DNA from 3 places in the Streptomyces sp. NPDC036984 genome. Region 2 is predicted to be linked to each of the others. Evidence: riboswitches for the same ligand, from Rfam matches in the RefSeq annotation. Region 2 holds a riboswitch; each other region holds the start of a gene.
What was found. A riboswitch is a leader RNA that binds a small molecule or an ion and turns the genes downstream of it on or off. The one in region 2 is predicted to bind S-adenosylmethionine.
Positions count from the first base shown of each region.

Region 1: linked by a shared signal. The riboswitch ahead of ACZ7DL_RS33785 (aminotransferase class V-fold PLP-dependent enzyme) and the one ahead of thrC (threonine synthase) in region 2 are both predicted to bind S-adenosylmethionine.
Region 3: linked by a shared signal. The riboswitch ahead of ACZ7DL_RS26490 (amino acid ABC transporter permease) and the one ahead of thrC (threonine synthase) in region 2 are both predicted to bind S-adenosylmethionine.

Region 1 covers NZ_JBVJRL010000027.1:88,227-98,422, forward strand. The annotation lists gene ACZ7DL_RS33760 (NYN domain-containing protein) at 1-86, opposite strand, end outside; gene ACZ7DL_RS33765 (hypothetical protein) at 131-370, opposite strand; gene ACZ7DL_RS33770 (rhomboid family intramembrane serine protease) at 523-1,317, shown strand; gene ACZ7DL_RS33775 (Lrp/AsnC family transcriptional regulator) at 1,314-1,595, shown strand; gene ACZ7DL_RS33780 (protein kinase domain-containing protein) at 1,592-3,850, opposite strand; gene ACZ7DL_RS33785 (aminotransferase class V-fold PLP-dependent enzyme) at 3,936-5,297, opposite strand; SAM riboswitch class IV at 5,427-5,543, opposite strand; gene trpD (anthranilate phosphoribosyltransferase) at 5,618-6,682, opposite strand; gene qcrB (cytochrome bc1 complex cytochrome b subunit) at 6,802-8,439, opposite strand; gene qcrA (cytochrome bc1 complex Rieske iron-sulfur subunit) at 8,436-9,494, opposite strand; gene qcrC (cytochrome bc1 complex diheme cytochrome c subunit) at 9,491-10,196, opposite strand, start outside.
Region 2 covers NZ_JBVJRL010000002.1:133,748-143,943, reverse strand. The annotation lists gene groL (chaperonin GroEL) at 1-1,336, opposite strand, end outside; gene ACZ7DL_RS04635 (cold-shock protein) at 1,636-1,839, opposite strand; gene ACZ7DL_RS04630 (MoaD/ThiS family protein) at 2,270-2,545, opposite strand; gene thrC (threonine synthase) at 2,542-3,825, opposite strand; SAM riboswitch class I at 3,843-3,999, opposite strand; gene ACZ7DL_RS04620 (glucosyl-3-phosphoglycerate synthase) at 4,130-5,101, shown strand; gene ACZ7DL_RS04615 (alpha,alpha-trehalose-phosphate synthase (UDP-forming)) at 5,186-6,619, shown strand; gene otsB (trehalose-phosphatase) at 6,709-7,566, opposite strand; gene ACZ7DL_RS04605 (DUF3263 domain-containing protein) at 7,603-7,827, opposite strand; gene ACZ7DL_RS04600 (ABC transporter substrate-binding protein) at 7,863-9,194, opposite strand; gene ACZ7DL_RS04595 (ROK family protein) at 9,259-10,196, shown strand, end outside.
Region 3 covers NZ_JBVJRL010000016.1:32,162-42,357, forward strand. The annotation lists gene ACZ7DL_RS26455 (LuxR family transcriptional regulator AbsR2) at 1-673, opposite strand, end outside; gene absR1 (beta-glucuronidase AbsR1) at 769-1,854, shown strand; partial or broken gene ACZ7DL_RS26465 (LLM class flavin-dependent oxidoreductase) at 2,016-2,184, opposite strand; gene ACZ7DL_RS26470 (NtaA/DmoA family FMN-dependent monooxygenase) at 2,181-3,557, opposite strand; gene ACZ7DL_RS26475 (LLM class flavin-dependent oxidoreductase) at 3,578-4,786, opposite strand; gene ACZ7DL_RS26480 (putative leader peptide) at 4,913-5,092, opposite strand; gene ACZ7DL_RS26485 (ABC transporter substrate-binding protein) at 5,165-6,184, opposite strand; gene ACZ7DL_RS26490 (amino acid ABC transporter permease) at 6,264-7,241, opposite strand; SAM riboswitch class IV at 7,593-7,703, opposite strand; gene ACZ7DL_RS26495 (glutathione S-transferase C-terminal domain-containing protein) at 7,781-8,668, opposite strand; gene ACZ7DL_RS26500 (putative leader peptide) at 8,748-8,870, opposite strand; gene ACZ7DL_RS26505 (NAD(P)/FAD-dependent oxidoreductase) at 9,002-10,162, shown strand; gene ACZ7DL_RS26510 ((2Fe-2S)-binding protein) at 10,159-10,196, shown strand, end outside.

The DNA of each region.
Region 1 (10,196 bases), on a different contig from region 2:
ACCCGTCGGCGCACGCCGTCGGGCAGCGGACGGTCAAGCACCTCAGCGGTGCCGTCGCCCGGCCCCCCGCCTGCGGTCTCCACCATCCGTCACACCCCAATACACACATGTCCCTCGGGGGCCGCTCCGCTCAGGAGCCGGCGCCCGGCCTGTCCACGAGTTCCACCTGGTCCACCGCGTTGCACCAGCGGCAGCGCACCGACTCGATGGTCTCACTGACCACCTCGCGCTCCTCCACCGTCGACTCGCCGGCCAGGTCGAGGTGGACGTACTCGACGACCTTCGACGAGCGGGTCACGTCGAACCGGGTGAGGTTGCCACAGAGGGTGCAGCGCCATCGCGTGGTGGCCGTCGGCAGGGGAACCGTCATCGTGACTGTCCGCTTCCTTCTCGTGTCGGTCCGCGCCGCTCCCCGACGCGTGTGGCTCGTAACCCTACGGCCTGGCGGGTACTCGCCGCCCGTCCGTCCACGGCGGCGAGGCGGTCTGTCAGCCTGCGTCCCGTTACGTCATGCTCTCAGTCATGATCAGTAGCTGGAGCACGGCGGCCGGCAGGACTCTCAGAGCGGTCCGGGGGACCTCGGCGCCCATGACGTACGGCCTCATCGCCCTGTGCAGTCTGATCTTCGTCCTCGGCCCGGCCTCCGGGCTGGTCCCCGGGTACGGCTCCGGGGAGGCCCTGGCGGCCGCGCAGCGGGCGTACTTCCGGCAGTGGGGCGTGGTCCCGGCCGAGCTGTTCGACGGACCGGCCGGAGCGGCGCTCACCCCGGCCACCGCGCTGTTCGTGCACGGCAGCTGGGTGCATCTGCTCGGCAACATGCTCTTCCTCTTCGTCTTCGGGGCGATGACCGAGGAACGGATGGGCCGGGTGGAGTTCACCCTGTTCTACGTCGGCTGCGGCTGTCTCGCCCTGCTCGGCTACGCGGCTGCCAACGCCACCTCCGAGCAGTCGCTGGTCGGCGCCTCCGGGGCGATCTCGGCGGTCCTCGGAGCGTTCCTCTTCCTCTTCCCTCGCGCGCGTGTGACCAGTCTCCTCCCCTTCCTGTTCTTCCTGCCGCTGCGATTTCCCGCGTGGGTCGTGCTGCCGTTCTGGGCGGCCCTCCAGTGGCTGGCGGCCGGGCACGCCTCCGACGGGCCCGGGGTGGCGTACCTCGCGCACGTGGTGGGGTTCGGTCTCGGGTTCGGCTACGCGTGGGTGCGCTACCGCAAGAGGAAGGGCCCGAAGGGCGGCCTCGCAGGGGCGGTGGTGGGCGACGGGCGGGCGACTAGAGTGAATGCCGCCCCAGCTCCGGTCACCGAGGGAGAGAAACAGCCGTGATCACCGCGATCGTTCTGATCAAGACCAGCGTGGACCGGATCCCCGAGATCGCGGAGCAGATCGCCGCGCTCGACAGCGTCAGCGAGGTCTTCTCGGTCACCGGCACCTACGACCTGATCGCCATGGTCCGGGTCCGGCAGCACGAGGACCTCGCCGAGGTCATCCCGGGCCGGATCAGCAAGATCCCCGGCGTGGAGGGCACGGACACGCACGTCGCGTTCCGCACCTACTCCCAGCACGACCTGGAGGCCGCCTTCGCGATCGGCCTCGACAACTAGGTGCTCACGTCCACCGCGGCGATGCCGGTCCCCGAGGGGACGTAGAGCCGGCCGCCGCGCACGACGGGGGTGTGCTGGTCGTCGCCCGCGCCGTGGCCGAGGGCCGCGCTCCAGCGCCGCTTCCCGTTCAGGTCCAGCGCCCAGGCCCCCTCGCCCGCACGCACGTACACGGTGTCGCCCGCCACCACCGCCCGCGGCTCGGCCGTGGCCCCCTTGAGGTCGTAGGTCCAGGCCCGGGAGCCGTCGGCCGCCCGCACCCCGTACACGGTGCCCTGTTCCGTCCCGACGGCCAGCGCACGGTTCCCCGCGGTCAGCGCCCCGGAGCCGTCCTCCCTGCGCCACAGGCGCCGGCCGTCCGTGACCCGGAAGCCCTGGCGGGCGGCGGCGGAGTCCGTGACCAGGGTGGTGCCCGCGAGGGCGAGGGCCGTGACGTCGGTGCCCCCGGGCACCTGCCACTTCCGCGTCCCGTCCCGCGCGTCCAGCGCCAGCAGGACATCGCCGTAACTGCCCGTGCAGATCACCTCGGCCGTGACGAGGGGCGTGCCGGTGGGGCCGGCCGGGGTCTTGGCGGTCCACTTCTCGCTGCCGTCGGAGGCGTAGCGGCGCAGTCCGCCCGCGTCCGTGCCGCCCACGGAGACCAGCACGTCCGCGCCGAGCAGGACCGGGACGGCGTACGCCCGGTCGCCGAGGGCGCGGGTCCACAGCGGGCTGCCGGACAGACTCACCGCGGTCAGCCGGCGCACGTCGTCGGTCTCGAAGCCCACCACGCAGTACACGGCGTCCCGGGTGGCCACGGGGGTGGAGACGTCGTCGCCGAGCCGGACCTTCCAGCGTTTGGAGCCGTTCCGGGAGATGGCGTGCAGCACGCCGCCGGAGGTGCCGGCGTAGACGACGGAGCCGTCCGGGGAGAGCGCGCAGCAGGCCCCGTCCAGGCCGCCGATGCCGCCGAGGTCGTACTGCCAGCGCAGCACCGCGGGCCCGGCCCTGCCGGATCCCGACCGCACGGGCGAATCGGAGCTGCTGCCGCTGCTCTCCGTGCTGTACCCCTGCTCCACCAGCCAGGCACCGGCCCCGACCCCGGCCACGGCCACGGCTCCTCCGGCAAGGGCCTTGAGGAGCCGGCGGCGGCCGGGGGCAACGGGGCCGAGGCGGTTGGAGGGGGTGGTGGCGTCGGCGGGGGCGGGGGTTGTGAGGGGTGGGCCGCCTGCGGAGGTGTGCGGCGCCGGAGGCACGGGGGCGGGCCCGGGTGCCGGGGTGACGGGGTCCGCGGGGGTGGTGGGGGGTGAGTCGCCTGGCGGGGTGCGGGGCGCCGGCGGCGTGGGAGCGGCTGAGGGGTCGGGGGTGGGAGCCAGGTACTCCACGCCGCTGGGGCGGTCGTCGGCGGTGCGGCCCGGCTGCGCCGCGGGGCCGTACCAGCCGGGGCGGACCGCGGTGCGCAGGGCCTTGGGGGTGAACCCGGCGATCGCCCCCACCTCCGCCGGCTCCGGGCGCTCCAGCGGGTCCTCGCGCAGACAGGCCGTCACCAGCGGGCACAGCGCTTCCGGTACGCCGGACAGGTCGAAGTCGCGGGTCAGGATGCGCAGCAGCACCACCGAGTCCTGGCCCTCGCCGAAGGGTTCGCGGCCGGCCGCCGCGTAGGCGAGGACCGCGCCGAGGGAGAAGACGTCGCTCGGCGGGCCGACCTGGCCGCCGTTGCGGATCTGCTCCGGCGAGACGTAGCCGACCGAGCCGACGACCGCACCGGTGCGGGTCAGCGAGGTGGCCTCCAAGGCCCGGACGATCCCGAAGTCGATGACCCGGGGCCCGTCCGGGCCCAGCAGGATGTTCGACGGCTTCAGATCGCGGTGGACCAGGCCCCTGGCATGGATGGCGGCCAGCGCCTCGCCGAGCGCGGCGGCGAGGATCCGGACCGCGGACTCGGGCAGCGCGCCGTGGTCCAGGACCGCGTCCCGAAGATTCGGCCCGGACACGAACTCCGTGGCCATCCAGGGCCGTTCGGCTTCGGTGTCGGCGTCCACGACCCGCGCGGTGTACGTGCCCGCGCCGCCGACGGTCTGCGCGGCGCGGACCTCGTGGCGGAAGCGCGCACGGAAGGTGCGGTCCTCGGCATGCTCGGACCGTACGACCTTCACCGCGAGACGCAGGCCGGTGCGGGACTCGGCGAGGTAGACCTCGCCCATGCCGCCTGCGCCGAGTCTGTGCGTGACCGCGTACGGGCCGATGTGGCGCGGGTCGGTTGCGCGCAACGGCTGCACTCCGTGCTCCCCCTGTCCGACGTGTCGTCAAGGGGAGGTTATCCGTGCCTCGTCGGCGCCGGGTGCGCAGGTGTGGCGGCGCCGCTCACACTGCCGGCACGCAGCGGCCCTCCTCCGTGCGGTACTGCCACTTGGCTCCGTCCCGCACCAGCTCCCCGACGGCGTCGACGAAGCGCTCGACGTGTTCGTCGGGGGTGCCCGCGCCGAAGCTCACGCGGATGGCGTTGAGGGACTTCTCCCCCGGTGCCGCCTCGGGGGCACCGCACTCGCCCTGGGTCTGCGGGTCGCTGCCGAGCAGGGTGCGCACCAGGGGGTGGGCGCAGAAGAGTCCGTCGCGGACGCCGATGCCGTACTCGGCGGAGAGGGCGGCGGCGAAGTGGGAGCTGTTCCAACCCTCGACCACGAAGGAGATGACGCCGACGCGCGGGGCGTCGTCGCCGAAGAGGGAGAGGATCTTCACCTCGGGGACCTCGGCCAGGCCCTCGCGGACCGTGCGGACGAGGTGCTGTTCGCGGGCGACGAGGGTGTCCCAGCCGGCCTCGGTGAGGGCCCTGCACGCGGAGGCGATGGCGTAGGCGCCGATGACGTTCGGGGAGCCGGCCTCGTGCCGGGCGGCGCTCTCGTGCCACTCCACGTCCACCCCGCCGTCCTGCCGCCGGGTGACCCTGCGGCTGGCACCGCCGCCCGCGAGGTACGGCTCGGCCGCGCGCAACCAGTCGGCGCGGCCCGCGAGCACCCCGGAGCCGAAGGGGGCGTACAGCTTGTGCCCGGAGAAGGCGACCCAGTCGACGTCCAGGTCGCGGATGTCGACGGGGTGGTGCGGGGCCAGCTGGGCGGCGTCCAGCACGATCCGGGCACCGTGGGCGTGCGCGGCGGCGGCCAGTTCGCGCACCGGCCACAGCTCGCCGGTGACGTTGGAGGCGCCGGTGACGCAGACCAGGGCGGGGCCGTGGGGGTCCCGGTCGGCGAGGGCCCGCTCCAGGGTCTCGACGGCCTGCCGCGGGGTGCGCGGGGCGTTGAGGTAGGCGACCTGCGCGTCCTGCCAGGGCAGCAGGGAGGCGTGGTGCTCGGTCTCGAAGACGAAGACCTGGCAGTCGGCCGGGAGCGCGCGGGCCAGCAGGTTCAGCGAGTCGGTGGTCGAGCGGGTGAAGACGACCTGGTCGTCCGGGCGGCAGCCGAGGAACTCGGCGACCGTCCTGCGGGCGTTCTCGAACAGGTCGGTGGAGAGCTGGGAGAGGTAACCGGCACCGCGGTGGACGCTGCCGTAGTACGGGGCGTAGGCGGCGACGTCGTCCCAGACGCGCTGGAGGGCGGGGGCGCTGGCCGCGTAGTCGAGGGCGGCGTAGGTGACTTCGCCGCCGGTGACCAGCGGGACGGTGACATCCCGTCCCAGAACGGACAGAGAGGCACAAACGGACTGGTCGGCGGCAACGCTGGAGACAGACATGGCGAACTCCCGTGACAGGAATACGAGAAGGAGAGAAGAAGGGTGTGCGGAGGCGGGGCTCTGCGGCCCTAACGCATTCGCTTGCTCACGGAAGACTCCTCGACGACCAGGACCCCTGGGTTTGCGAGGGATCCGCGCTTGCCGTGGACCTTGCTGTCGACGGCCTGGTCTTCACCCGGGGCACCCCGCCACGGACGGAGGGTTGCCGGACAGTCGGCCGGGGCCTCATGACTGTCACTCATGACCTGGTACAGGAACGTACGTGAAAAGGTCGACGTCCCGCAACCCGTGTCCGGATCGCGGGACGACTCCCGGTGACGTCAGGCGTTGCTGACGGCCACCCAGCGGTCCAGCGTGCGCCTCGCCGCGCCCGAGTCGATCGACTCCGCGGCCTTCGCCATGCTGGCCCGGAGCTGCTCGGCGAGCGGCGCGTCCGTCGGCTGGAGTGCCACCAGCGCCGCCGCCGAGTTCAGCAGCACCGCCTCCCGTACGGCCCCCTGCTCGCCGTCCAGCAGGCGGCGGGCGACCTGCGCGTTGTAGGCCGCGTCGGCGCCGCGCAGGGCGTCCACGGGGACGAGGTCGATGCCGACGTCCCGCGGGTCGAAGGTCTCCTCGGTGACCTTGCCGTCCCGGACCACCCACACCCGGGAGGTGGCGGTGACGGTCAGCTCGTCCAGGCCGTCGTCACCGCGGAAGACCAGCGCGGAGTTGCCGCGCTCGGCGAGCACACCGGCCACGATCGGGGCCATGCGCGGGTCGGCGACCCCGACCGCCTGGGCGCGCACCCGCGCCGGGTTGGTCAGCGGGCCGAGCACGTTGAAGGTGGTCCGGATGCCCAACTGGGAGCGCGCCGGGGCGACATGGCGCAGGGAGGGGTGGAAGCGCACCGCGAAGCAGATGGTGATGCCGGCTTCCTCGGCGACCTCCGCGACCCGCTGCGGGGTCAGGTTCAGGTTGATCCCGAGCTTCTCCAGGACGTCGGAGGAGCCGGAGGCGGAGGAGGCGGCGCGGTTGCCGTGCTTGACGACCTTGGCGCCGGTGCCCGCGACGACGATCGAGGACATGGTGGAGATGTTCACCGTCTTGGCGCCGTCGCCGCCGGTGCCGACGATGTCGACGGCCGGGCCGGGCACCTCGATCACGTTCGCGTGCGCGTACATCGTGCGGACGAGTCCGGAGATCTCCTCGACCGTCTCGCCCTTGGCCCGCAGCGCCACCATGAACCCGGCGATCTGCGCGTCGGTCGCCTCCCCGCGCATGATCAGGTCCATGGCCCAGGCGGTGTCGTCGGCGGACAGGTTCCGGCCGTCCAGCAGACCGTTCAGCAGGGCGGGCCAGGAGCGGCCCGCCGCGGTGTCGCCTCCAGCGGGGGTCACAGCGCTCATCAGCCGCTCCTGGGTGTCGTGAGAACAGGGTGCTCCCACCCTATCCAGCCCGGGACACGGCGAAGGGCCCCGTCCGGCTTGCGGACGGGGCCCTTCGGCGTGGCGTGGCGACGCGGGGATCAGTGGTGGCCGTGGCCGCTCGTGATCTCCTTGTACTCCTCGACGGTCGGCTTCGGGATCTGGTTGTCCTCGCCGTAGTAGGCGTTGGAGAGCTTGGCGCGCAGCTTCTCCGAGGCCGTCACCTTGCGCTCGACACCGTTCTCGTCGACCACCGGGCCGATCTCGGCCGGCTCGTACTGGTGGTGAGCCGTGAGGGTGTGCAGCTGCTCCTGGCTGAGCGGCTCGTGCACCTCGATGAACTCACCGTGCGGCAGCCGCTTGATGATGCCGGTCTCGCGGCCGTGCAGCACCTTGTCGCGGTCGCGGCGCTGGAGACCCAGGCAGATCCGCTTGGTGACGATGAACGCGATCACCGGTCCGGCGAAGAAGGAGATCCGGACGAACCAGGTCACGGCGTTGATCGACAGGTGGAAGTGGGTGGCGAAGAGGTCGTTGCCACCGCCGACCAGGCCGATCATGTAGACCGTCACCCAGGCCACACCGAACGCGGTGCGGGTCGGGGCGTTGCGCGGGCGGTCCAGGATGTGGTGCTCGCTCTTGTCGCCGGTGACCCAGGACTCGATGAACGGGTAGACCGCGATCGCCATCAGGACCAGACCGAAGAGCACCAGCGGGATGAACACGCCCAGGACGAGCGTGTGACCCCAGAAGTTGATCTCCCAGCCCGGCATGTAGCGGACCAGACCCTCGGCGAAGCCCATGTACCAGTCGGGCTGGGCGCCGGTGGACACCTGGTCCGGACGGTAGGGGCCCATGGCCCAGATCGGGTTGATCTGGGCGACCGCCGCGATGGCCGCGATGACACCGAAGACCAGGAAGAAGAAGCCTCCGGCCTTGGCCATGTAGACCGGCAGCAGCGGCATGCCGACGACGTTCTTCTCGGTCTTTCCGGGACCCGCGAACTGCGTGTGCTTGTGGTAGAAGACCAGGATCAGGTGGCCCACCACCAGGCCGAGCATGATGCCCGGCAGCAGCAGGATGTGGATCGAGTAGAACCGGGCCACGAAGTCGTGGCCGGGGAACTCGCCGCCGAAGAGGAACATCGAGATGTACGTGCCGACGATCGGCACGGACAGGATCGCGCCCTCGGTGAAGCGGACACCGGTGCCGGAGAGCAGGTCGTCCGGGAGCGAGTAACCGGTGAAGCCGGTGAACATGCCGAGGACGAACAGCAGGAAGCCGAACAGCCAGTTGATCTCACGCGGCTTGCGGAACGCGCCGGTGAAGAACACACGCATCATGTGCACGAACATGCCGGCGAGGAAGATCAGCGCGGCCCAGTGGTGGATCTGCCGGATGAGCAGACCACCGCGCACGTCGAAGGAGATGTGCAGGGTCGAGTTGAACGCCTCGGACATCAGCTGTCCCTGGAGCGGGACGTAAGAGCCGTGGTACTCCACCTCGTTCATCGACGGGTGGAAGAACAGCGTCAGATAGACACCCGTCAGGATGATGATGATGAAGCTGTAGAGGCAGACCTCACCCAACATGAACGACCAGTGGTCGGGGAAGATCTTGCGCATGTTGGCCTTGGCCAGGGAGTAGATCCCGAGCCGGCCGTCGGCCCAGTCGGCGACGCGCTCGCCGGCCGGGGCCTTCCCGCGAGAGCGGGGTGCTTCGTTCGGTGTAGTGCTCATCCGCGCTCCCAGAATGCAGGACCGACGGGCTCCTCGAAGTCGCCGAGCGCCTGGAGGTAACCCTCACTGTCCACACCGATGCGCAGCTGCGGCAGGGCGTGGCCGGCGGGGCCGAAGATCACTCGGGCACCGTCGGAGAGGTCGAAGGTGGACTGGTGGCACGGGCACAGCACGTGGTGCGTCTGCTGCTCGTACAGGGAGATCGGGCAGCCGACGTGGGTGCAGATCTTCGAGAACGCGACGATGCCCTCGTGCGACCAGTCGAGCTCGCGCTTGTCCTTGATGTTGCCCGGCTGGAGCCGGACGATCATCAGGGCCGCCTTGGCGATCTCGTCCTGGAATTCCTCCTGGTGCTCCTCCAGGCCGTACGGCTTGGCGAAGGTGAGGGAGCCGACGGCGACGTCCTCGGGACGCAGCGGCTGGTTCGTGTTCATGTTGACCAGGCGCTTGCCCTTGGCCCACATGGTGTGGCGGAGCTTGGTCCCCGGGGCCGGGCCGAGACCGCCGAGCAGCATGACGCCGGAGAGCGGCACCAGGGCCAGCGCGCCGAACATCGTGTTGCGGATCAGCTTGCGGCGGCCGATCACCGACTCCTTGGCACCCAGGCGGAAGTCCGCGTGGACCTTCGCGCGCACCTCGGGAGAGGCCTGGATCGGGTGCCTGTCGTCGGCGACCTCCACGTCGGACATCAGGGTACGGGCCCAGTGGACCGCTCCCGCGCCGATGCAGAACAGGGCCACGCCGAGGGTCATACCGAGCGCGAAGTTCATCGCGCTGATGTGCCCGATCGGGAAGACGAAGATCGACTTGTCGTTCGGGATGACCAGGTACGAGACGATGAAGCCGATGGTGGCCAGCATCGACACCGTGAACAGCAGGGCGACCGCGCGCTCGGACCGCTTGGCGGCCCGCTCGTCGATGTCCTGGATCCGGTGCTCGTGCGGGGGCAGCCCCGGGTTGGCGAACGGGTTCTCCTCGTCCGCGACCCCTACCGCGCCGTGTGCGTGGTCCTGCTCAGCGGGCAGGTTCTCTTCTGGAATGTCTTGGCTACTCATGACTTCTTGGCCTTTGCGGTCCGAGCGGCGACCCAGACGGCGACCGCGATCAGCGCGCCGAGGCCGAAGATCCAGGCGAACAGACCCTCACTGACCGGCCCGAGGCCGCCCAGCTCCAGGCCACCCGGGTTCACCGTCTCATCGCCGTTGACCGCGTTCAGGTACGCGATGATGTCCTTCTTGTTCTTCTCCGACATCGTGGTGTCGGGGAAGGACGGCATGTTCTGCGGGCCCGTCTGCATGGCCTCGTAGATGTGCTTCGGAGCGACACCCTCCAGGCTCGGCGCGTACTTGCCCTTGGTCAGGGCGCCACCCTTGCCGGTGAAGTTGTGGCACTGCGCGCAGTTGGTGCGGAACAGCTCGCCACCCTTGGCGATGTCCGCGCCGTCCGGGCCGTACTGCTCCTTGGTCGGCACGCTCGGGCCGGCGCCCAGGGAGGCGATGTACGCGGCGAGCTGGTCGATCTGGGCCTGCGTGTAGATGTTCTTCTTGCGCGGGACCTGGGCGCCCTGCGAGGTGGCGGCGGGCATACGGCCGGTGCTGACCTGGAAGTCGACGGCCGCGGCGCCCACGCCGACGAGGCTCGGGCCGTCGGAGGAGCCCTGGCCACCGGTGCCGTGGCAGCTGGCGCAGCCGACCTCGTAGAGCTTCTTGCCCTCCTTGATGGTCAGGGACTGGGAGGTTTCATCGGCCTGCGCCTTG
Region 2 (10,196 bases):
CCTCCAGGGCGATGCGCACGGCGTTGGCGCCGGTCGCCTCGTCACCCTCCAGCTCCAGCTTCTCGAAGACCTGGGAGGCCTGGAGCAGGGCCACGCCACCGCCGGCGACGATGCCCTCCTCGACGGCCGCCTTCGCGTTGCGGACGGCGTCCTCGATGCGGTGCTTGCGCTCCTTGAGCTCCACCTCGGTGGCGGCACCGGCCTTGATGACGGCCACGCCGCCCGCGAGCTTCGCCAGGCGCTCCTGGAGCTTCTCGCGGTCGTAGTCCGAGTCGCTGTTCTCGATCTCGGCGCGGATCTGGTTCACGCGGCCGTTGACCTGCTCGGAGGAGCCGGCACCGTCGACGATGGTGGTCTCGTCCTTGGTGATGACGACCTTGCGGGCGCGGCCCAGGAGGTCCAGGGTCGCGTTCTCCAGCTTGAGGCCGACCTCCTCGGAGATGACCTCGCCGCCCGTGAGGATGGCGATGTCGCCGAGCATGGCCTTGCGGCGGTCGCCGAAGCCCGGGGCCTTGACGGCGACGGACTTGAAGGTGCCGCGGATCTTGTTGACGACCAGGGTCGACAGGGCCTCGCCCTCGACGTCCTCGGCGATGATCAGCAGCGGCTTGCCCGACTGCATGACCTTCTCCAGGAGCGGGAGCAGGTCCTTGACCGAGGAGATCTTGGAGTTGGCGATGAGGATGTACGGGTCCTCGAGCACCGCCTCCATGCGCTCCATGTCGGTCGCGAAGTAGGCGGAGATGTAGCCCTTGTCGAAGCGCATACCCTCGGTGAGCTCGAGCTCCAGGCCGAAGGTGTTGCTCTCCTCGACGGTGATGACGCCTTCCTTGCCGACCTTGTCCATGGCCTCGGCGATCAGCTCGCCGATCTGGGTGTCGGCGGCGGAGATGGAGGCCGTGGAGGCGATCTGCTCCTTGGTCTCGACGTCCTTCGCCTGCTCCAGCAGGGCGGCGGAGACGGCCTCGACGGCCTTCTCGATACCGCGCTTCAGGGCCATCGGGTTGGCACCGGCGGCGACGTTGCGCAGACCCTCCTTGACCAGGGCCTGGGCGAGCACGGTCGCGGTGGTCGTACCGTCACCGGCGACGTCGTCCGTCTTCTTGGCGACTTCCTTGACCAGCTCGGCGCCGATCTTCTCGTACGGGTCCTCGAGCTCGATCTCCTTGGCGATGGAGACACCATCGTTGGTGATCGTGGGGGCGCCCCACTTCTTCTCGAGGACGACGTTGCGGCCCTTGGGGCCGAGCGTCACCTTCACGGCGTCCGCGAGCTGGTTCATGCCGCGCTCGAGGCCGCGCCGCGCCTCCTCGTCGAACGCGATGATCTTGGCCATGTGAAGTGGTCCCTCCAGGACTGGGGGTGATTCCTTCGGACCGCGCCCGCGCCCGCGACGGACGGCTCGCCGGCCTCGTGGTTCCTTGCCCCACCCGGCCTGCGGGCCTCACCGACCCGGTCCTTCACTGTCACTCTCACCTTCAGAGTGCTAACGCAATGATTAGCACTCGGCATGGTCGAGTGCAAGCGCCCGAGGGGGGTACGGCACCGCGTCAGCCGCCCGCGAACAGAGGAACCCCGGGCACGGCGAAGGGCCCGCACCCTCTGCGAGGTGCGGGCCCTTCGTACAAGAAACGTTCAGGCGCTGAGGCGAACCATGTCGGCCTGCGGGCCCTTCTGGCCCTGCGAGATCTCGAACTCCACCCGCTGGCCCTCTTCCAGGGTGCGGTAGCCGTCCATCTGAATGGCGCTGTAGTGGACGAAGACGTCCGCACCACCGTCGACCGCGATGAAGCCGTACCCCTTCTCCGCGTTGAACCACTTGACGGTGCCCTGAGCCATGCCTAACTCCCCTATTACTGGCCCTTGCACAGATCCGCACTTCGCGGACCCGGGTCAGACCTCACCCCCCATTGGTCGGGGGCGTGCGCCGGAACGCGTCGACCGCGGCTGAATGTATCTGTCCAACTGCCGTCTGCAACAGGTCAATCGGACGAGAATTCTGGACGCGAGCGGTCCGGAATGTGCCGAGAATTCATCCGAATTCAGGGCAAGTCGGGCCTCATAAAAGGCGCAAAAGCCGCATAAAACCCGCACACTTTGGCTACTTCTTGTCGGGCGTGCGGCATGAATCCAGGGCCTGCGACCCGAAGGCCGCGACCGCGTTCCCCAACTCTACCGCGCTCAATCACGCAGAATTGCCCCCTCCGTTTCTCTCACGGAGGGGGCAATCCGATGAACAGCCGGTAACCGGGGTTACCGAGGGTAATAATCAGCCGCCGGCGACGGCCGGGATGATGGAGACACCGGCGCCTTCGGGCGTCGCCGTCTCCAGGCCCTGCTCGAAGCGGACGTCGTCGTCGTTGACGTACACGTTGACGAACCGGCGCAGCTTGCCCTGGTCGTCCAGGACGCGCGCGGCGATGCCGGTGTGGTTCTTCTCCAGGTCGGCGATGACCTCGGCGAGGGTCGCGCCCTCGGCGGCGACCTCGGCCCGGCCGCCGGTGTAGGTGCGCAGGATGGTGGGGATGCGAACGGTCACGCTCATGCGAGGCCAGCCTCTCGGAAGGAGTCCAGGGTCGGGCGGATGGTGGCGGTGAGGCCGGTCCCGGCCACCGCGTCCAGGGTCTTCAGGCCGTCGCCGGTGTTGAGGACGACCGTGGTCTTCGCCGGGTCCAGCAGGCCCTCCTTGAGCAGCTTGCGGGTGACGCCGACAGTCACCCCGCCCGCCGTCTCCGCGAAGATGCCCTCCGTACGCGCCAGCAGCTTGATCGCGTCCACGACCTCCTCGTCCGTCACGTCCTCCACCGCGCCGCCGGTACGGCGGGCGATGTCCAGGACGTAGGGACCGTCGGCCGGGTTGCCGATGGCGAGGGACTTGGCGATGGTGTTCGGCTTCTGGGGGCGGACCACGTCGTGCCCGGCCTTGAAGGCGGTGGACACCGGGGAGCAGCCCTCGGCCTGGGCACCGAAGATCTTGTACGGCTTGTCCTCGACCAGCCCGAGCTTGATCAGCTCCTGCAGACCCTTGTCGATCTTCGTGAGCTGGGAGCCGGAGGCGATCGGGACGACGATCTGGTCGGGCAGCTGCCAGCCGAGCTGCTCGCAGATCTCGTACGCCAGGGTCTTGGAGCCCTCCGCGTAGTACGGCCGCAGGTTGACGTTGACGAAGCCCCAGCCCTCGCCGGCCGGGTCGCCGATCAGCTCGGAGCAGAAGCGGTTCACATCGTCGTAGTTGCCCTCGATGCCCACCAGCTCGCCGCCGTAGACCGCGGCCATGACGACCTTGCCCTGCTCCAGGTCGTGCGGGATGAACACGCACGAGCGGAGGCCGGCCCGGGCGGCGGCGGCGCCGACGGCGCCGGCCAGGTTGCCGGTGGAGGAGCAGGAGAGGGTGGTGAAGCCGAAGGCGCGGGCGGCCTCCAGGGCCTGGGCGACCACGCGGTCCTTGAAGGAGTGTGTCGGGTTGCCGGAGTCGTCCTTCACGTACAGACCGCCGGTCACGCCCAGCTCGCGGGCGAGGTTGTCGGCCTTGACGAGCTTGGTCCAGCCCGGGTTGAGGTTGGGCTTGTCGGTGACGTCCGCCGGGACCGGCAGCAGCGGCGCGTAGCGCCAGATGTTCGCGGGGCCGGCCTCGATACGGCGGCGCAGCTCCTCGGTGTCGTACGCGGAGAAGTCGTAGGCGATCTCCAGCGGGCCGAAGCACTCCTCGCAGGCGAAGACCGGGCCGAGCGGCACGCGGTGACCGCACTCGCGACAGCTCAGAGCGGCGGCGGGACCGAGGTCGACGGTGGAATCGCTGGTGGTTGCAACTGTCTGCACAGCCATGGAGGCGAGGCCCTTTCTCCTCATCTTCCTCACGACGCATCTCGCCGTGAGACGGATTTGGCACCTTCCCTAGCCGGGAGCCTCGCGGAAACGATCAGAACTGATCTACGAGAACCGACTGGAGGGTTGCCGGGGCTTCATCGGGCCGTGTCCCTCTGCCCCTCTGGATGAGCTGTATGCGGTTGTGGACGCTCGTGACCCCCGACATGCGATGGTCATCGGCGTTGTTCAAGACTGTAACCGACGGCCAGGACAGTTGAGATAGTCGTCCGAACCGCGAGACAAGAGTGAGGAGCCGCAGACTGTGCTGGAAGAAGTCGAGCGCTGGCTGACCACCCGGTCCTGGTCCGTGGCCGACCGCCCCCTCCACCGCATACTCGCCGCCAAGCAGCGCACGGGCCAGACGGTCAGCGTCGTGCTGCCCGCGCTCAACGAGGAGAAGACGGTCGGCGACATCGTCACCGTCATCCGCCGCGACCTCGTCGAGCAGGTACCGCTCGTCGACGAGGTCGTGGTCGTGGACTCCGGCTCCACCGACCGCACCTCCGAGGTCGCCGCGCGCGCCGGCGCCCGGGTCGTCCACCGCGACGAGATCCTGCCCCGCATCCCCGCCGTCCCCGGCAAGGGCGAGGTGCTGTGGCGTTCGCTGCTGGTGACCGGCGGGGACATCCTCTGCTTCATCGACGCCGACCTGCGGGAGTTCTCCTCGGACTTCGTCTCCGGGATCGTCGGCCCGCTGCTCACCGACCCGGAGGTCGACCTGGTCAAGGCGATGTACGACCGCCCGCTCACCACCGAGTCCGATGCGCCGGCCTCCGGCAGGGCCGCCGGGCAGGGCGGCCGGGTCACCGAGCTGATGGCCCGCCCGCTGCTGAACATGCACTGGCCGCAGCTCGCCGGCTTCGTGCAGCCGCTGGGCGGCGAGTACGCGGCCCGCCGCTCGCTGCTGGAGCAGCTGCCGTTCCCCGTCGGCTACGGCGTGGAGCTGGGCATGCTGGTGGACGCGCTGCACCTGGTGGGCCTGGACGCGCTGGCCCAGGTGGACGTGGGGGTGCGCAAGCACCGGCACCAGGACGGGCAGGCGCTGGGCCGGATGGCGGCCGCCATCTACCGCACGGCCCAGCTCCGGCTGGCCCGCGGCCATCTGATCCGGCCCACGCTGACCCAGTTCGAGCGGGGCGAGGACGGGTTCGAGCCCCGCACCTACTCGGTCGACACCGAGGAACGGCCGCCCATGCTGGAGATCGCGGAGTACGCGGAGCGAAGGGTGGCGTGAACGCGCCGTATACGGCCGCTCGCTCGCGTCTTCCCGGACGGACCGTACGTTTGAGCGTTTCCGGACCGGGCTAGGTTGAGGCGTATGGCTTCCACGCGCGGTGCTGCTGAAAAGGCTCGGGTGCTGGTCGCGTCGAATCGCGGCCCGGTCTCCTATCAGGTACGCGAAGACGGTTCGCTGCATGCCAGGCGAGGCGGCGGCGGGGTGGTCTCCGGGCTCTCCGCCATCGGGTCGGACGCGGAGTCCGTGTGGGTGTGCGCCGCCCTGGGCGACGGTGACCGGGCGGCCGTCCGGCGCGCGGACGGCGGGCTGCTGCCGGCCGAGGAGACCGGCGGGCAGCGGGTGCGGATGCTCGACATCGACGCGACCGTGCACGCCGAGGCGTACAACGGCATCGCCAACTCGGTGCTCTGGTTCGTCCACCACATGCTGTACCAGACCCCGCTGGAGCCGGTCTTCGACGCCGGGTTCCGGCGGCAGTGGGCGTCGTACGAGGCGTACAACCGGGCGTTCGCCGAGGCGCTGGCCCAGGAGGCGGCCGAGGGCGCGGCCGTGGTGATCCAGGACTACCACCTGGCCCTCGCCCCCCGCATGCTCCGCCGGCTCCGCCCCGACCTGCGCATCGGCCACTTCTCGCACACCCCCTGGGCCCCGCCGGACTACTTCCGCCTCCTTCCCGACGACATCGCCACCGAGCTGCTCAGCGGCATCCTGGGCGCGGACCGGGCGGCGTTCCTCACCCAGCGGTGGGCGGACGCGTTCACGGACTGCTGTCACACGGTGCTCGGGCCCGGCATCCCGTCCGGCACCCGGATCGGGGTGCACGGACTGGGTGCGGACGCGGACTTCCTGCGCAAGCGGGCGCACGAGGAGGACGTGGCCGAGCGGATGGCGGCGCTGCGCGAGGAGATCGGACCGGACCGGAAGACGATCGTCCGGGTGGACCGCACCGAGCTGTCCAAGAACATCGTGCGCGGGCTGCTGGCCTACGAGCAGCTGCTGGAGGACCACCCGGAGTGGCGGGAGAAGGTCGTCCACGTGGCGTTCGCCTACCCCTCCCGGCAGGATCTCGCCGTCTACCGCGACTACACCGCCGAGGTGCAGCGGGTCGCGGACGAGATCAACGGGCGGTACGGCACCGAGGGCTGGACCCCGGTGGTGCTGCACGTGAAGGACGACTTCGCGCGCTCCCTGGCCGCCTACCGGCTGGCCGACGTGGCGCTGGTGAACCCCATCCGGGACGGCATGAACCTGGTCGCCAAGGAGGTCCCGGTCGTCTCCGACGAGGGCTGCGCGCTGGTGCTGTCGCGGGAGGCCGGGGCGTACGAGGAGCTGGGCGAGGACGCGTTCGGGATCAATCCGTACGACATCCAGGGCACGGCGAAGGCCCTGCACGAGGCGCTGAGCCTGCCGGCGGCGGAGCGGGCGGAGCGGTCCAAGAGGCTGGCCGCGGCCGCCACCGCGCTGCCGCCGGCCCGGTGGTTCCTGGATCAGCTCGACGCGCTCCGGCGTGACTGAGCGACGCCCCGCACCGAGGCCCGTACGACCGCTCGGCGTGACGGAGCGGCGCCGGCCGTACGGTCCCGCGCGGGCGGCCGGTCAGGCCGTCAGCCGAGCTGAGCCGCCAGCCCCCGCAGCAGTTCCACGACGCCTTCCGGGCCGGCCACCACCAGGTCGGCCCGCTCGGCCAGTTCGGTGACCTCGGTGCTGCCGCTGCAGATCAACAGGCCGGGGGTGCCGTCGGCGCGGAGCTTGTCGACAGCGGCGAAGGCGGGGAGATCGCCCAGGTCGTCGCCTGCGTAAACGACGCATCCGGCCTTGGTGGTGCGGGCGTGGTCGAGGAGAGCCACGCCCTTGTCCATGCCCGGCGGGCGGAGCTCCAGGACCATCCGGCCGGGCTCGACGATCAGGCCGTGCCGGTTGGCGAGGTCGGCGAGGGGAGCGCGCAGCGCCTCGAACGTTGCCCACGGGTCGGCGGCACGGCGGGTGTGGACGGCGAGGGCCCGGCCCTTCTCTTCGACCCAGGTGCCCGGTCCGGCGCCGGCCCGCTCCAGCAGGCGCGGCAGCTCGGCGCGGACGGCGGCCACGCCGGGGTGCGGGGGCGGCGCGGTGACCGTGCCGGTGGCCGCGTCCCAGCGTTCGGCGCCGTAGTGCCCGAGGACGGTGAGGTGCTCCAGGCCGGGGACGTCGGCGAAGCCGCCGTACCGGACCGCCACCTCGGGCGGGCGGCCGGTGATCACGGCGACCGAGGCGATCTTCGGGGCGAGCGCGGCCAGCGCGGGCACCGCCTCGGGGTGGGCGCGGGCCTGCTCGGGGTCGGCCACGATCGGGGCCAGCGTGCCGTCGAAGTCCAGGCCGATCAGCGCGGAGCCGGGGCGGGCCAGGAGCGCGGCCAAGCCGTCCCGGCCGGCCTGGGTGCTCGGGATCGGCAGCGGGTGCAGGGAGTCCGTCGTCTGGGTGCCCATACCGCGACCCTATCCACGAGGGCCCCGGTCCACTCCTCAGCGCTCCGCGCGCCGTGCCTCCCGGACCCGCCGCAGCCGGTTCACCGTCACCGGGTCGTGGGCCAGTGCCCCCTCGTCGTCCAGCAGGGCGTTGAGGAGCTGGTAGTAGCGAACGGGGGCCAGGCCCAGCTCCTCGCGGATCGCCCGCTCCTTCGCGCCGGCGCCCGGAAAGCCCCGGCGCTCCAGCGCGAGGATGGCCTTTTCGCGGCTGCCCAGTTCCATGGGAGCCACGGTAGCGCCGGGCACCGACAGCCGGCCTAGCTCGCGTTGCTGCTGTCGGCCGCCGTGGCCGTCGACTGGAGGCGGGCCAGGACGCCGGCGGGGCTGCCGCCGGGGGCGACCGCCTGGCCGATGTTCTGCTTCACGGCCGCGCTGACCGCCGCCCAGGAGGTCTTGCCGACGGGGTACAGCTCGGAGGTGGGCAGCTGGTCGAGGAAGGCGTGCAGCGGCTTGTCGGTGGCCGCGCCCGACGCGCTCATGGCGGTGGAGGCGGAGCTGGTGACCGGCAGCAGCCCGTACTTCCGCGAGAAGGACAGGACGTTCTTCTTGGCGTAGACGAAGTCGAGGAAGTCGCCGATCTGTTCGGCGTGTCCGTTCTGCCGGAAGCCCATCATCCAGTCGGCGACGCCCATCGAGGCCCTGGACTTGCCGGTGCGGCCCGGCATCGGGACCATGCCGAACTTCACGCCCTTCCGCTCAGCCTGCTGGATCAGCGTGGGGTGCCCGTTGAGCATGCCGACCTGTCCGTCGGCGAAGGCGGCGAAGGCGGCGGCGCGGTTGAGCTTGCCGGGGGCGACCGGTCCGGTCAGGTCCTCGCCGACCAGCTCGTCCTTGAGCCAGGTGAAGGTCGCGATGTTCTGCGCGGAGTCGATCGTGTAGGTGCCGATGTCGTCGGTGTAGCCGCTGCCGCCGTTGCCGCCGCTGAGCAGCCACTGCATGGTCTCGGCCTGGGCCTCCTCGGGGCCGAGGGGCAGCGCGTAGGGGTACTTGACCCCCTTGCCCTTGAGCGCCTCGGCGTCGGCGGCCAGCTGGTCCCAGGTGGTGGGCGGGGTGATGCCGGCCTTGGCGAACAGCGTCTTGTTGTAGAAGAGCACGCGGGTGGAGGCGGCGAACGGGATGCCGTACTGCGTGTGCTTCCACTCGCCGGCGTCCGAGAGCTGGGAGAGGAAGTCGGCCTGGGTGCGGATGGAGAGCAGGTCCGAGGCCGGGTAGAGCTTGCCCGCGGCGGCGTAGTCGGCGTAGGCGCCGATCTGGGCCAGGTCGGGGGCGTGGCCGGCGTCGACCATCTCCTTGACCTTGCGGTCGACGTCGTTCCAGGAGTAGACGCTGACCTCGACCTTCACATCGGGGTGCTGCTTCTCGTACTCCTCGGCCAGGCCGTCCCAGTACTTCTTGGAGCTGTTGGCGGCGGAGTCGCCGTAGTCGGCGGCGACCAGTCTGAGGGTCACGTCGGAGGAGCCCGTACTCCCGCAGCCGCCGAGAACCGCCGTCATGCCCAGTGCGGACAGCACCGCGATCGTTCCTGCCGTACCCCGACGCACCCTCAAAGCCCCAACCCTGCCGTCTGACCGTTCAACATATGGACACATAAGGTCTACACCACGCGAGTGGACTAGACCTCTCCCGGGTGCGAGGGTCACACTAGGCCCCGTGGTGAGACATGTCATCGCCCTGGACGTGGGCGGTACCGGGATGAAGGCCGCTCTCGTCGGCGAGGACGGCGCGCTGCTCCACCGCGCCCGCCGCGCCACCGGCCGCGAGCGCGGCCCCGACGCGGTGGTCGCGGGCATCCTCGACTTCGCCGCCGAGCTGCGCGCCCACGGCCTGGAGCACTACGGCGAACCCGCCGCAGCGGCCGGCATCGCGGTCCCCGGCATCGTCGACGAGGAGCACGGCACCGCCGTCTACGCGGCCAACCTCGGCTGGCGGGACGTACCCCTGCGGGCCCTGCTCGCCGACCGGCTCGGGGTGCCCGTCGCCCTCGGCCACGACGTCCGCACCGGCGGCCTCGCCGAGGGCCGGATCGGCGCGGGCCGGGGCACGGACCGGTTCCTGTTCGTGCCGCTGGGCACCGGGATCGCCGGCGCCATCGGCCTGAACGGACGGGTCGAGGCCGGCGCGCACGGCTTCGCCGGCGAGATCGGGCACATCGTCGTACGGCCCGGCGGCTCGGCCTGCCCCTGCGGGCAGCACGGCTGCCTGGAGCGGTACGCCTCCGCCTCCGCCGTCAGCGAGGCATGGGCCGCGGCCTGCGGGGACCCGGACGCGGACGCGGCCGACTGCGCCAAGGCCGTCGCGTCCGGCGACCCGAACGCCGTCCGGGTCTGGCAGGAGGCGGTGGACGCGCTCGCCGACGGGCTGGTCACCGCGGTCACCCTGCTGGACCCCCGCACGCTGATCATCGGTGGCGGGCTGGCCGAGGCGGGGGAAGTGTTGTTCCGACCGCTGCGGGACGCCGTCCGGCGGCGCGTCACCTTCCAGAAACCGCCCACCATCGTCCCCGCCGCGCTCGGCGACACGGCCGGCTGCCTCGGCGCGGGCCTGATCGCACGGGATCTGTTGACGACGGACACTTCTACGACTCCGGAGGT
Region 3 (10,196 bases), on a different contig from region 2:
CCGGGGTGACCGGCAGCGCGCCCCGCCAGGCCCGCTCGCCGGTGCCCGGGACGGGCGTCAGCCGGCCGGACCCGGCGAGCGCGGTCACCAGGTCGCGCAGCAGCCGCAGATCGCCCCGGCACGCCTGGTAGAGCCGGCGTACGGTGAGCGGCTCCAGACCGGCACCGGCGAGCAGCTGGGCGGTGTCCTCGCGGGGCAGCGGATCGAGGGCCATCCGGGGCAGCAGCTCCCCGCTCCACAGCCGGGAGACCGCGCCGGGCGCGGGCACGCCGTCCGCCACGGCCACGACCAGGCGGGTGCGCCCGTGCGCGGCGAGCTGGTGGACCAGCGCGGCGGAGGTCTCGTCCAGCAACTGGGCGTCGTCCACGACGAGAAGCCGCAGGCCCGACAGCATCCGGACCGCACGGTGCAGCGAGGCGGTGTCGGGGAGCAGGTGCGCGAACGCGGCGAGGGGCAGGTCCCGGGCCTCCGGCGTGCCGGTCACCCGGACGTGGTCCGTGCCCCGGACCGCCTCCGTGATCAGCCGGGTCTTGCCGTGCCCGGCCGGGCCGGTGACCACGATGCCGGGCCGGCCCGCGGTCAGCGCACCGCGCACCAGCTCCAGTTCGTCCGTCCGGCCGGTGAACGGCCAGGGCAGCTCCAGGGTCTTCGCGTCCTGTTCGTAAGTCCTCACATCATCCAGAGCGCGCGTACTCAGGTTTGATACAGGGCGACTTGAGTAGCCCCCGACTCAGGCGTCCTGGCGCGGCGGGCGGGCACGCTGTCCGCATGACCCGACGCCTCTGCTCGCTACCGCGGCAGCCGGTCCCGTGCCTCGCACCGGGACTGACGGCCGAGCGGCTGGGCGCGCTGCTCGCCGGGCGGCGGATGTGGGTCAACGGCACCGTCCTGCACTACTGCTTCCTGGACGCCCGCTCCGACGCCTCGGTGGTCCCGGTCCCCGGGACCGGAGAGCTGCGCCGGGTGCCGTGGGCCGGCGGCGAGGAGCAGCGGGACGTGGTCCGCGGATGCTTCGGCGAGTGGCAGGACCTCGGCATCGGCATCACCTTCGCCGAGGTCGGCGACCGTCACGAGGCGGAGCTGCGGATCGGGTTCCAGTCCGGTGCCGGGTCCTGGTCGGCGGTCGGCCGGGACGCGCTGTCGGCCGGCCGGGGCGCGCGCACCATGAACCTCGGCTGGGACGTGACCGCGCCCGCGGAGCGCGGGACGGTCCTGCACCAGATCGGGCACGCGCTCGGCATGGTGCACGAGCACCAGAGCCCGTACGCCGGGCTCCACTGGGACGACGAGGCCGTGTACGCCGAGCTGGCGGGCCCGCCGAACTTCTGGAGCCGGGAGACGACGGACACGAACGTACTGCGCCGGCTGGACGCCTGTGAGGCGGGCGGCTCGGTGTGGGATGCGCAGTCGGTCATGACGCTGCCGATCGGACCGGGGTTGGTGCTGGAGCCGGAGCAGTACCGCGGGGGGCTGCGTCCGCCCGGCACCCTCTCCCCGGCCGACAAGGAGTTCGTGCTCCGCTGGTACCCGCCCGCCCGGCCGGCCGCGCCGGACGCGCTGGTGCCGTTCCGGTCCGCGCCGCTCGGTCTCGGGCCGGGCGAGCAGGCCGACTTCACCGTCGAGCCGCCGGAGACCCGCGACTACACCGTGGGCACCTTCGGCGACGCCGACACCGTGCTGGTGGTCTTCGAGGAGCGCGATGGGGAGCCGCGCTTCCTCGCCGGACAGGACGACGGCGGCACGCCGGACAACGCCGCCGTCCGGGTCCGGCTCGTCAAGGGCCGCCGCTATGCCGTCCGGGTCCGTCTGTACTCCACGTGGGGGGCGGGGGAGACAGCGGTCATGTGCTGGTGACGGCACACGGACGGCACAGCACCACAGTCCGGCGCCGGGGGAGCGGGCGTGGACGTCACCTACGGGGGAGGTGACGTCCACGCCCACGCCGGCGTGCCCGGCTCAGGGCGCGGTGCGCAGCGGTGCCACGCCGGGGGCGGCGGCGGGCGGCGGCCGGGGCCGGACCGGAACGGCCGCTCGTGCCGCTCCCCCACACCGAACCCGTCGAAGCCCAGCTCCTCGGCCGGCACCGCGTCGGCCAGGACCTCGCGGAACCGCTCGTGCGTCGGCCGGAGCACGCCGGTGACCGGGTCCGGCCGGTGCACGATCAGTGATGGCGAGGAACTTCACGAGGCGGCCCGCTCGGCCGGGTTCCCGGCGTCGGGGTGGGCGAGGCCCAGGTGGTCGCGGAGGGTGGTGCCCTCGTAGTCGGCGCGGAACACGCCTTGTTCCTGGAGCAGTGGGACCACCGTGTCGGCGAACGGGTCGAGACCGCCGGGGGTGATGTGCGGGACGAGGATGAAGCCGTCGGAGGCGTCGGCCTGCACGAAGTCGTTGATGGTCCGGGCCACCGTGGCCGGGGAGCCGACGAAGGTCTGCCGGTTGCCGGTGTTGATGACCAGGTCGCGGATGGACCACTTGTTGGCCTCGGCGAGCTGCCGCCACTCGCGGGCGATGGCGACCGGGTCGCGGTACATCCGCACCTGGGCGCGGCCCCGGGCGATGTGGGCCTCGGCGACCACCGGGTCGACGTCGGGCAGCGGGCCCTCCGGGTCGTACGCCGACAGGTCGCGGTTCCAGACGAACTCCAGGTGCTTGATGGCGGTGGCGCCGCTGACCTGCTGCCGGCGGACCTCCCGGGCGAGCTCGGCGGCCTCCTGGTCGGTGTCGCCGAGGACGAAGGTCGCGGCGGGCAGGATGAGGAGCTGGTCCGGACGGCGGCCGTACTTGGCGAGGCGGGACTTGACGTCCGTGTAGAAGGCCCGGCCCTCCTTCAGCGTGGCGTACCTGCTGAAGATCGCGTCCGCGCTCGCGGCGGCGAACTCGCGGCCCTCCTCGGAGTCGCCCGCCTGGAAGACGACCGGCCGGCCCTGCGGGGAGCGCGGGACGTTGAACCGGCCGTGGATGTCGAAGTGCCGCCCCCGGTGCACGAAGGCGCCGGCCCCGGCGTCCCGGAGGAAGGTGCCGGTGGCCTGGTCGGCGACGATCTCGTCGCCGTGCCAGGAGTCGAACAGCTCGTGCGCAGTGGTGAGGAACTCCTGGGCGCGGGAGTAGCGGTCGTCCTGCGGCAGGAAGCCGCCGCGGCGGAAGTTCTCGCCGGTGAAGGCGTCCCAGGAGGTGACGACGTTCCACGCGGACCGGCCGCCGGAGAGGTGGTCGAGGCTGGCGAACTGGCGGGCGACCTCGTAGGGCTCGTTGAACGTGGAGTTGATGGTGCCGGTCAGGCCGAGCCGGTCGGTGACGGCGGCCAGCGCGGCCAGCACGGTGAAGGTGTCGGGGCGGCCGACCACGTCCAGGTCGTAGATCTTGCCTCCCTGCTCGCGCAGCCTGAGTCCCTCGGCGAGGAACAGGAAGTCGAACTTGGCGCGTTCGGCGGTCCGCGCGAAGTGCGCGAAGGAGCTGAACTCGATGTGGCTGCCGGCGGCCGGGTCGCTCCATACGGTGGTGTTGTTGACGCCGGGGAAGTGGGCGGCCAGGTGGATCTGCTTCAGCGGCTTGCTCATGGGGGTGCGGTCCTCCTGGCTCAGGCGACGGCTGCGGCGTAGCGGTTGGCGGGGCGGGTGAGGCCGAGGAGGCCGCGCAGGGTGCCGGCCTCGTAGGTCTCGCGGAAGCGGCGGCGGCGCTGGAGCTCCGGCACCAGGTCCCGGGTGATCCGCGGCAGGTCGTGGCCGGCGACGGCGGGCCGCAGCCGGAACCCGGTCAGGCCGCCGGCCGCCAGTTCCTCCAGCAGGTCGGCCAGTTGGCCGGCCGTGCCGGTGAAGATCCGGGCGTCGCTGGTGTACGGCTCGCCCGCGAGCGTGTCGAGCCGGTCCCGGCGTGCCGCCGCCTCGGCCCGGCTGTCGTCCAGGAAGACGACGAGGTCGCCGAAGACGTGCACGGTCTGTCCGGCACGGCCCGCCGCCTCCTGCTCGGCGCGGATCTCGGCGACGATCGCGCGGGCCTGTGCCGCGCCGTGCGGGGTGACGTAGCCGATGTCGGCCTGGCGGGCCACGAGCCGGTACGGCTCGCTCCGGTGGGCGAGGGCGGTGACCAGCGGCTGGCCCTGCGGCGGTCGGGGGGTGATGGAGGGGCCCTTGACGCTGAAGAAGCGGCCCTCGAAGTCGATGTAGTGCAGCTTGTCCCGATCGACGAAGCGGCCGGTCGCCGCATCCCGGATCTCGGCGTCGTCCTCCCAGCTGTCCCAGAGCCGGCGCACCACTTCCACGTGGTCGGCGGCCTCCTCGAAGACGTCGGTGACCAGCTCCCGCGCGGCGGCGCCGGCCAGTGTGTCGTACCGGGGGACGGTGCGGCGGCCGAAGTGCGCCGCCTCGTCCGGGCGGAGGGTGACGCGCACCTGCAGGCCCGCGCGTCCGGTGCTGACGTAGTCGAGGGTGGCGATCGCCTTGGAGATGTGGAACGGCTCGGTGTGTGTGGCCACCACGGTCGGGACCAGCCCTATGTGCCGGGTGAGCGGGGCGACGCGGGAGGCGACGAGGACCGCGTCGAGCCGGCCGCGGACCTGGTCGGTGCGCTCGTCGGGCGCCAGGGGATGCGAGGACTGCGGGCCGAGGCCGTCCTCGATGGTGACGAAGTCGAGCAGGCCGCGTTCGGCCTCCGTGATCAGGTCGGCCCAGTAGCCGGCGGTGAACAGGTCCCGGGGGCGGGCGGCCGGCTCGCGCCAGGACGCCGGGTGCCAGCCGGTGCCGTCCAGGGCGACGGCGAGGTGCAGGGCGGAGGGGGGAGTCGAGGACACGTCGGTGCCTTCCTTGATGTCCGTACGAGAAGCACCGGCTCGCGGCACGGGGCGTCGGCGCAGAGCGAGCGCGGCGGGAGGAGACCCCGGGCCGGGGAGGCCGGGGCGGGGAGGCCGGGGCGGGAGTCAGGAGCGACAGAGCGCGGCGGACACGCGCTGGAGGTCGATGTGCGGCCGGGAGTGCAGACGGACGGAACGGTAGGGCTGCGGGAGCCGCGGCGGGCACGCCTGCGGGTGCACTCGGGTCACGGCCGTCACCTCCCTCCGTCGGGCGCGGCGGGCCGGTTCGGCGTCCGCCTGGCACATCTCGTCCTGACTCACAACACCCGCCGGGCGCCGGATGTTCCCGGCGCCCGCACCCGGGCGGCTCGTGGGGTGTCAGGAGTTGGTCAGGGGCAGCCCGGGCGGGTTGACCTCCGACTTCGTCACGGCCTCGGTGGAGAGGCCGTAGGCGGCCAGCCACTTGGCGTACTGACCGTGCTCGATGAGGTGGTTGATGGCGTCGGCGAGCGGCTCTGCGAGCCCGCTGTCCTTCTTGGCGGTGGCCGCGATCAGGCCCTGGAGCGACTCGCCGGCGCCGGAGAAGGTGCCCGCGTTGCGGGTCGGGTGGGGCGTCTTCGCGGTGAGCCGCGCGCGGTAGGCGACCGCGGGGTTCGGTCCGAAGTAGGCGTCGATCTTGCCGCTGTTGAGCGCCAGGCTGATGGAGTTCTGGTCCGGGAAGTACTTGACGGTGAGCTTCTTGCCCTCCTTGGCCAGCTTGGCCTTCCACTCCAGGAGGATCTTCTCCTGGTTGGTGCCGGGGCCCACGGAGACGGTCTTGCCGGCGAGGTTCTCGTAGTCGCCGTCGAAGTTCCAGCTGCTCTTCTTCAGCACCTCGAAGGCCAGGTCGTCCTTGCGGTAGGAGGCGAACTCGTACTTCTTCTTGCGCTCCTCGGTGTCGGTGACGTTGGAGAAGGCCACGTCGACCTTGCCGCTGTCGAGGCCGACGAAGAGGTTCTCCCAGGTGGAGTTCCTGATCTCGGGGTCGAGGCCGAGGACCGCGGCGACCAGGCGGCCGAAGTCGGGCTCGGAGCCGGTGAGGGTCTTCTGGTCGCTGCCCACGAAGTTCAGCGGCGCGGATCCCGAGGGCAGGGCTCCGACGCCGATGACGAGCTTGCCGCTCTTGCGGACGGAGGCGGGCAGTTCGGCGCTGATGGACTTCACCTCGGAGACCTTCAGCTCGGTCTCCCGCGCGGCCCCGTTGGACAGTTGTCCCACGGTGACCGTGCCCGCGGTGTCGGTCGTGGCGGCGGCCTCGCTGTCGCCCCCGCAGGCGGCGAGCCCGGTGGCGAGGGCGGCGACGGCGGTCGCCGCCGAGATGCCGCGGATCAGGCTGCGGCGGGAGATGTGGCTAGGCATGGCGTGGCTGTCCTTGTCTCGCTGCTGAGGGTGGTGAGAGTGGTGCCGTGGGGGGGAGGGCGGGGGTGCGGGGGCGGGGTCAGAGCACATTGCGCAGCCGGGTCCGCAGTGCGGCCAGGCCGGCCCGGGCGTTCCGGAACGGGGTCGGCGGCAGGATGCGGGTGGCGCCCCGGGCGTAGTACCGCTCGACGTGGTACTGGACGACGGACACGGCGCTGGTCAGGAGCAGGTACCAGACGGTGGCGACCATCAGCAGCGGCACCACGTCACCGGGGTAGGTGTTGCCCATCGACTGCACGGTGCCGAACAGGTCGAGCAGGGACACGTAGAACACCAGGGACGTGCTCTTGAGGAGGCCGATCAGCTGGTTGACGTAGTTCGGGGTGATGGACCTGAGCGCCTGCGGGAAGACGATTCTGCGGAACTGGCGGCCCCTGGGCAGGCCGAGGGCCGCGGCCGCCTCGTGCTGCCCCTGGTCGACGGAGAGGATGCCGCCGCGGACCACCTCGGCGGCGTACGCGGCCTCGTTGAGGCTGAGGCCGATGACCGCGATCGTCATGTCGGTGGCCAGTCTCGACTCGTCGAAGGTGACGAAGGCCGGGCCGAAGGGCACGCCGAGGCTCACCGTCTTGTACAGGGCGCCGAAGTTGTACAGGAAGATCAGCACCACGATCAGCGGTACGGAGCGGAAGAGCCAGGTGTAGGTCCAGCTGACCGCGCGCAGCACCGGGCTCCCGGAGAGCCGGCCGAGGGCCAGCAGGACGCCGCCGAGGAGCCCCAGTACGGCGCTGAGCGCGGCGACTTCGAGGGTGACGAGGAGACCGTCGAGGACGGCCGGGCGCAGGAACCAGTAGCGGAAGCGGTGCCACTGGTAGAAGGGGTTGGTGACCAGGCCGTGCAGGATCTGCGCGACGAGCACGAGGACGACGGCGGTGACGATCCACCGGCCGGGCCGTCGCAGTGGCCGAATGGGCTCCTCTGCAAAGGGTTGTGACGCTGTGTCGGTCGGTGCCGGCGCCTCGGCGAGGGAGACGGCGGCGCCTGAGGGGTCGCTCAAGGCGGGCTCCGGCGGAGTCGGACACCGGGGACCGCGGCCGGACGGGCGTGGGCCACGACGGCACTACGGCACGAGGCGGCGCACGGGTGGGCGCGGAACCGGGGTCTGGGCGGGCAACGGCACGGCACACGGACGGTGTGCGGCCAGTCGCGGGGGCGGTGCGAAGAGGTCAGCCCCGACAGCGGGCAGAGCCCGGTGCGGTACACAGTGCGCTGTTCACGCGCAGCAGATCGACGGCGCGGTCGGCGACCAGGAGGCCGGCGTACGACCGTACGCAGCCCTGGGGGCGGCTCGCGGCCGTCCTGGGAGCTGCGTACATGGCGTCACCTGTCACTGTCCCGGCCCCGTGGGGCCGCGCGCTTACCGAGATCGTCGTCCGGTCCGGTCGTCACCTGGGGCACCCCACCGCGAAGCGAGGGTTGCCGGTCAGCGAGCCAGGGCTTGTCGCTGACGCTCATGACCGTTCTGGGCCGTAAGTAAGGCAGTTGCCCGTTCGAATGTCAACGCCCGTCCGTTCCGTGGACGTCGACGGACCGCTCTCACCTGCGTGAAGCGTCCGGAGCGTCCGCCGCGTGACCCGCCCAGTCCAGGATCTGGACGGCGGCTCCGGCGGCCTCCAGTCCCCGGCAGCGGCCGTGGTGGCGGCGGGCGATGGCGTCGAGGTCGAGGTGGCGGCCGAAGGCGGGGTGGGCGGCCAGGCGGCCGGCGTAGGCCCACAGGGCGCGGTGGCCGGCGACGCGGTGCACGGCGGAGGCGTCGAGGTGGCAGCGGTGGACGGTGTCGAGCTGCACCAGGGTCACCCACAGCTCGATGTCGGCGGCCGTCAGCCGGTCGTCGACCAGGTACCGCTCTTCGCCCAGGCGCCGCTCCAGCCGGCCCAGGGTGTCGAGCAGGGTGTCGAGCGCGGCGGTCCGCTCGCCGGCGTCGGCGCCGGCCCGCCCGGCGCGCTGTGCGGCCTCCTCGATGCCCTCGGCGCACATCCGCTCGACGGCCTCGATCACGGACTCCAGTCCGGAGGGGTACAGGCCGGCGCCGCCGCCCGGCCGGAACAGGTCCAGGTCGCGCAGGATGTCGGGGGTGCGGGTGCTGACGATGCGTCCGGACCAGTCGTCGCTGAGGACGGGCGCGAGCGCCGGGCCGGTGTAGTGGTGGGCGCTCGCCTCGTACAGCGGGCGCAGCGCCGCGTGGCCGCCGCCGGGACAGTCCGGGACGGCGGGCAGGAGGGTGACCGGACAACTGGTGTCCAGGCCGAGCAGGCTGTGCCCGACGGCGAGGCGCAGTCCGTCGGGACAGGCGGTCGACAGATGGAGCCGGTAGCGGTGCGGCACGGCGTAGTGGCCGCTGCGCGGGTCCCGGCCGATGCGGCCGCGGAAGACGGTGGCGGTGCGGCGGGCGGACGGGACGGCGGCGAGCGGAGTGACGGACATGAATCTCCCTGGGTCGTGGGCGTGTTGACGGGCACACCGGCGCAGGGACGGCCGGTCTGCGGGCGTGCGGGCGCCCGGCTCAGCGGTGGCGGCTGATCGCGCTGCACACGCGCTGGAGGTCGATGTGACGGCGGGAGGTGAGCAGGGGTGCGCGCAACGGCGTCCGGCCGGCCCGGCCGGTGCCCGTTTCACGGCGCGCCATGATTCCCTACCTGTCCACTAGGATTCCCGTCCCTGGAGTGTCGATCCGGCTTCCGGCGACGTCAAGGGGGTGTCCACGCCTGGGGATCGGGGGTCTCCTCAGCGAGAGAAACATGTGACATAGTACTGGCCGTGACGAAGCGACCGACCTGCGATGTCGTGGTCGTCGGGGCCGGAATGGTGGGCGCCGCCTGTGCGCTGTACGCCGCACGCGCCGGACTCGACGTGCGGCTGGTGGACCGCGGCCCCGTGGCCGGCGGCACCACCGGTGCCGGCGAGGGCAACCTGCTCGTGTCCGACAAGGAACCGGGCCCGGAACTCGAACTCGCCCTGCTGTCAGCCCGGTTGTGGGCCGAACTGGCACAGGAGCTGGGCGCCGCGATCGAGTACGAACCCAAGGGCGGCCTCGTGGTCGCCGCCACGCCCGGCACCCTGGCCGCGCTGCGGGACTTCGCCGTGGGCCAGCGCACCGCCGGCGTCACGGCCGTATCCGTCGGCGGGGACGAACTCCACGAGCTGGAGCCGCACTTGGCGCCTGGTATGGCGGGCGGAGTGCTCTACCCCCAGGACGCCCAGGTGATGCCCGCGCTGGCCGCCGCCCACCTGGTCCGCGCCTCCGGCGCCCGGTTCCACCCGGGCCACACGGTGACCGGCGTGCTGCGCAGGGCGGACGGCACGGTGTACGGCGTCCGCACCGACCGGGGCGACCTGCACGCGCCGGCCGTGGTGAACGCGGCCGGCACCTGGGGCGGCGGCCTCGCCGCGCTCGCGGGCGTCCGGCTGCCGGTACTCCCCCGGCGCGGCTTCGTCCTGGTCACCGAGCCGCTGCCGCGGATGGTCCGGCACAAGGTGTACGCCGCGGACTATGTGGCCGACGTGGCCAGCGACTCGGCCGACCTGCGCAGTTCGCCGGTGGTGGAGGGCACGGCCGCCGGTCCGGTGCTGATCGGCGCGACCCGGGAACGCGTGGGCTTCGACCACGCTCTGTCACTGCCCGCGGTACGGGTGCTCGCCGCCGGGGCGATCGGGCTGTTCCCGTTCCTGGAGCGGGTCCGCGCGCTGCGGACGTACGCGGGCTTCCGGCCGTACCTGCCGGACCATCTGCCGGCGATCGGCCCCGACCCGCGGGTGCCCGGCCTGTTCCACGCCTGTGGGCACGAGGGCGCCGGGATCGGACTCGCCCCCGCCACCGGGCAGTTGATCGCGCAGGCTCTCACCGGGAAGGCACCGGAGCTGGACCGCACACCGTTCCGGCCGGAACGGTTCGACACCGACGGAGGCGACACGCCGTGAATCCACTGGAGTTGGCACGGGCCCGGCCGGGTCC